DNA from 2 places in the Bradyrhizobium sp. Rc2d genome. Region 2 is predicted to be linked to the other one. Evidence: riboswitches for the same ligand, from Rfam matches in the RefSeq annotation. Region 2 holds a riboswitch; the other holds the start of a gene.

Region 1 (2,396 bases), on a different contig from region 2:
ACCACGCAGAAGCGGGTCTTGATGCCGGCAAACGCCTTCGCCAGCACGCCACCATGATCGGCGGCGATATCGAAATAGTCCATCGCGCGCGTCAGATAGAGATAGGAATTGGCGTCGAAGCGCTCGACGAAGGACGAGCCCTGGTAGCGCAGATAGGACTCGACCTGGAAGTCGGCGTCGAACGAGAAGGTCGGCAGCTCACGGTCCTGCATGCGGCGGCCGAATTTTCGGTGCAGCGCGGCGTCGGAAAGATAGGTGATGTGCGCCGCCATGCGTGCCACCGCAAGCCCGCGATGCGGATGGATGCCGCGGTCGGCATAGCCGCCATTGTGCCAGTCGGGATCGGCCATCACTGCCTGGCGGCCGAGTTCGTGGAACGCGATGTTCTGCGCCGAGTGCCGCGTCGAGCAAGCAATCGCCAGTGCGGAGTACACGCGAGCAGGATAGGCCGCGGTCCATTGCAGCACCTGCATGCCACCCATCGACCCGCCCACGACCGCAAACAGCGTGTCGATGCCGAGCCGGTCGATCAGCATCGCCTGCGCGCGCACCATGTCGGGGATGGTGATGACGGGGAAATCGAGGCCCCAAACCTTGCTCGTGGCGGGATTGATCGAAGCCGGACCGGTCGAGCCCATGCAGCCGCCGATCACGTTGGAGCAGATGATGAAGTAGTGCTTGGGATCAATGGGTCGGCCGGGGCCGACCAGCGTCTCCCACCAGCCGGGCTTGCCGGTGACGGGATGCACATTGGCGACATGCTGGTCGCCGGTCAGCGCATGACAGATCAGAACGGCGTTGGAGCGATCGGCGTTCAATTCGCCATAGGTCTGGTAGGCGATCTGGAACGGCGACAGATCGATGCCGCAATCGAGCCGCAGCGGCTGATCGGCGCCGAAACGCATAACCTGCGAACTCGGATGATCGACCTCATGTGACCGATCATCGGTGCTGATCGCAGGACTCGGTATCGACTTGACGCTACCCATTTTGACCATCGACCTCGTTTGCGATCGGACTTCAGACCGCAGTGACATCAGGCCATGAAAAACCCGGCCTGAACGATAGGTTCGGCCGGGATCGGAAGCGTCCCCGGCCTGTTTAGCGAGTTTTTTAACGTGGCTGCAAGCCGGCCGGCTCAAATGACCACGGAACGGGCAAAAACTACCGTCTGGGGCGGTTTTCGTCAAGTCGCGGCCCAGGTCAACCGGATTTGCCTCCGAGCGGTCGATCGAAAAGGCCGTCATTTCTCTTTGCTTTCGCTGCCTATCCTGCCTAATCAGGATAGACCGCAGCTGACCGCTTTTGCGGATCGGCACCTCTCAACAGCTCTTTGTCAGTCATGTCCCAACGTCCGCCCGCGCCACCATCGCTTCAGGAATTGCGCAAGGAGATCGACGCGATCGACGAGGGCATGCATCGCCTCCTGATGCAGCGCGGCGACATCATCGACCGTCTGATCCAGGTGAAGCAGACCCAGGAAGTCGGCTCGGCGTTCCGCCCGGCGCGTGAGGCCGCCATGATGCGTGACCTCGTGCAGCGCCATCGCGGCATCCTGCCGCTCGATACGGTCGAGAGCATCTGGCGCGTGATCATCTCGACCTTCACCTATGTGCAGGCGCCGTTCTCCGTGCATGCCGACATCTCGGTGAGCGAGCCGGCGATGCGCGATTCCGCGCGCTTTCATTTCGGCTTCACCGTGCCTTACGTCGCCCATTTCAGCGCGCAGGCCGCGGTGGAGGCGGCGGCGAAATCCAAGGGCGACCTGGCGCTGGTCTCGGCCACCTCGAGCCGCACGCCGTGGTGGCTGGAGCTGGAAGCCGACGGCGCGCCCAAGATCATCGCGCGGATGCCGTTCGTCGAGCGCGCCGACCATCCGGCCGCACTGCCGGTGTTCGCGATCTCGCGCGTCGCCGACAGCGCCCTGGTGACGGAGGTCGAGACCTTCAGCGTGCGCGTCTCCGGGTGGAACGCCGAGGTCGCGCGCGCGCTGTCGCCGCTTGCCGAGATCGTGGCAGTGCCCGATGCCGCCTTCGACGGCGCGGCATTGCTGGTCTCGGTCACGAGCGCGACCAGCATCGACAAAATCAAGGCTGCCCTGATCGAGGCGGGGGCCTCGGTGCGCTCCACGGCCCTCGTCGGCAGCCACGCAACGCGCTATACGGTGCCCCCGACCGGGCCGAAATCGTAAGTCGCGAGCCGTCCCGCCAATCCGGAGTTTAAGATGTCCCGCCCCGTGCCGAATCCCGGCATTCTCGATATTGCGCCCTACACGCCCGGCAAGAGCCCGGTGCCGGAGCCGGGCCGCAAGGTGTTCAAGCTCTCGGCCAACGAGACGCCGTTCGGACCCTCGCCGAAGGCAATCGAGGCGTTCAAGCACGTGGCGGATCACCTGG
Region 2 (2,396 bases):
AGGGGGAGGGTCGATCGCGCGAAGCGCGAGCGGGGTGGGGTGATCGCTCCACTCGGGCAGTGTTGGACGCGGAGAGATCACCCCACCCCGGCTCACATTTCGCTGCGCTCCATATGAGCCGACCCTCCCCCTCCAGGGGAGGGTAAGAAGCTCACGCCTTCTCCAGCGCAGCGGTCAAATCCTCGATCAGATCGTCCGCATGCTCGAGCCCGGCGGAGAAGCGGATGAAGCCCTCGCTGATGCCGAGCGCGGCGCGGTCTTCCGGCTTCAGACGCTGATGCGTCGTGGTCGCCGGATGCGTGACGAGGCTCTTGGCGTCGCCGAGATTGTTGGAGATCTTCGCCAGCTTCAATTCATTGAGCACGCGGAACGCGGCCTGCTTGCCGCCCTTGACCTCGAAGCCGACCAGCGTCGAGCCGCCGCGCATCTGCTTCTTCACCAGCGCCGCCTGCGGGTGATCGGCGCGGCCGGGATAGACCAACCGCGAAATCTTCGGATGGCTCGCCAGCACCTCGGCAATGCGCGCGGCGGTGTCGGTCTGCGCGCGCACGCGAACGCCCAGCGTCTCAAGGCCCTTGAGCAGGACCCAGGCGTTGAACGGCGAGATCGACGGGCCGGTCTGGCGCATGAAATTGTGGATGTGCTCGGCGATGAAGGCTTCCGAGGACAGGATGATGCCGCCCAGACAGCGGCCCTGGCCGTCGATATGCTTGGTCGCCGAATAGACCACGACGTCGGCCCCGAGCGCGAGCGGGCTCTGCCAGATCGGCGTTGCGAACACGTTGTCGACGACGAGCCGCGCGCCACCCTTGTGCGCGATCTCGGCGATGCCGGGGATGTCGAGCACATCTAACGTCGGATTGGTCGGGCTCTCCAGGAAGAACGTCTTGGTGTTGGGCTTGAGCGCCCGCTGCCACTGGTCGAGATCGAGCCCGTCGACCAGCGTGGTCTCGATGCCGTAGCGCGGCAGCAGATCCTGCACCACATAGAGGCATGAGCCGAACAGCGCCCGCGAAGCGACCACATGGTCGCCCGCCTTCAGCGGCGCCAGGATCGCGGTCGTCACCGCCGCCATGCCGGTGGCCGCCGAGCGGGCCGCCTCGGCGCCTTCGAGCTCGATCATGCGGCGCTCGAACATCGCGATGGTCGGGTTGGAGTAGCGCGAATAGATGAAGCCGGGATCCTCGCCCTTGAACCGCGCCTCGCACTCCTCGGCGCTGTTGTAGACGTACCCTTGCGTCAGGAACAGCGCCTCCGAGGTCTCGCCATATTGCGAGCGCAGGGTCCCGGAATGGACCAAGCGGGTTTCGGGACGGTAGGTGGCAGGCGACTTCGACATAGGACCCTCCGACATGACCGTCGAGCGAGAACGGTCACAAAAAAACCGGCCTGGATATCTCCACGGGCCGGGATCACAGAGGTCCCCGGCCTGTTTAGCGACTTATTTAACGTGGCTGCAAGCCGGCCGGCTCAAATCACCACGGGATAAGTGATGCTCATATTCCGCAACGCCCTTTCCGTCAAGGCGTCCATCGGATAGCCGTAAAAGGCTAGTATTTCCCGTATATCGGGATGCGTTTGCCCCTTGCTGAGGATCCCCGGTTGACGTTCACGGTCGCTGCCGACGCCAATGGTATCCTGCCCGACCGCATGATCGCGGCGATGGCGGAGGCGGGGCTCATCCTGCCCGCGTACGACTTCGTCGAGAGCCAGATCCAGCCGGCGAGCCTCGATTTGCGCCTCGGCGACATCGCCTATCGCGTCCGCGCCAGCTTCCTGCCCGGTCCCGGCGCCACCGTCGCCGAACGCATCGACGAATTGAAGCTGCACGAGTTCAGCCTGGCCGACGGCGCGGTGCTGGAGACCAACTGCGTCTACATTGTGCCGCTGCTGGAAAGCCTCGCGCTGCCGCCGGAGATCGTCGCGGCCGCGAACCCCAAGAGCTCGACCGGCCGGCTCGACGTCTTCACCCGCGTGATCGCCGACGGTACCCGCCGCTTCGACATGATCGGCGCCGGCTATCACGGCCCGCTCTATGCCGAGATCAGCCCGAAGACGTTTCCGGTGCTGGTGCGCGAGGGCTCGCGCCTGTCGCAGGTGCGCTTCCGCACTGGCGACGCCATCCTCAATGCCGACGAGCTCGATGCGCTGCATGCCGCCGAACGCCTGGTCGACATCGACGATGCCGATCTCTCCGGTGGCGTCGCCGTCTCCGTCGACCTGTCGGGTGAGAAAGCGAATGGCTTCGTCGGTTATCGCGCCAAGCGCCACACCGGCGTCGTCGACGTCGACCGCCGCTCCGGCTATGCGGTGGAGGATTTCTGGGAGCCGATCTCGGCCCGCCCCGACGGCAGCCTGATCCTCGATCCCGGCGAGTTCTACATCCTCGCCTCCAA

Evidence for each region. Region 2 has a riboswitch for S-adenosylmethionine ahead of BLV07_RS11890 (O-succinylhomoserine sulfhydrylase). Riboswitches for the same ligand answer to the same signal wherever they lie in the genome.
Region 1: linked by a shared signal. The riboswitch ahead of metX (homoserine O-acetyltransferase MetX) and the one ahead of BLV07_RS11890 (O-succinylhomoserine sulfhydrylase) in region 2 are both predicted to bind S-adenosylmethionine.

Annotation. Positions count from the first base shown of each region.
Region 1 is NZ_FNCU01000022.1:79,829-82,224, forward strand. Features, by position in the region: gene metX (homoserine O-acetyltransferase MetX) at 1-989, opposite strand, end outside; SAM riboswitch at 1,081-1,160, opposite strand; gene BLV07_RS25520 (chorismate mutase) at 1,343-2,191, shown strand; gene hisC (histidinol-phosphate transaminase) at 2,225-2,396, shown strand, end outside.
Region 2 is NZ_FNCU01000007.1:80,516-82,911, forward strand. Features, by position in the region: gene BLV07_RS11890 (O-succinylhomoserine sulfhydrylase) at 152-1,339, opposite strand; SAM riboswitch at 1,413-1,492, opposite strand; gene BLV07_RS11895 (2'-deoxycytidine 5'-triphosphate deaminase) at 1,573-2,396, shown strand, end outside.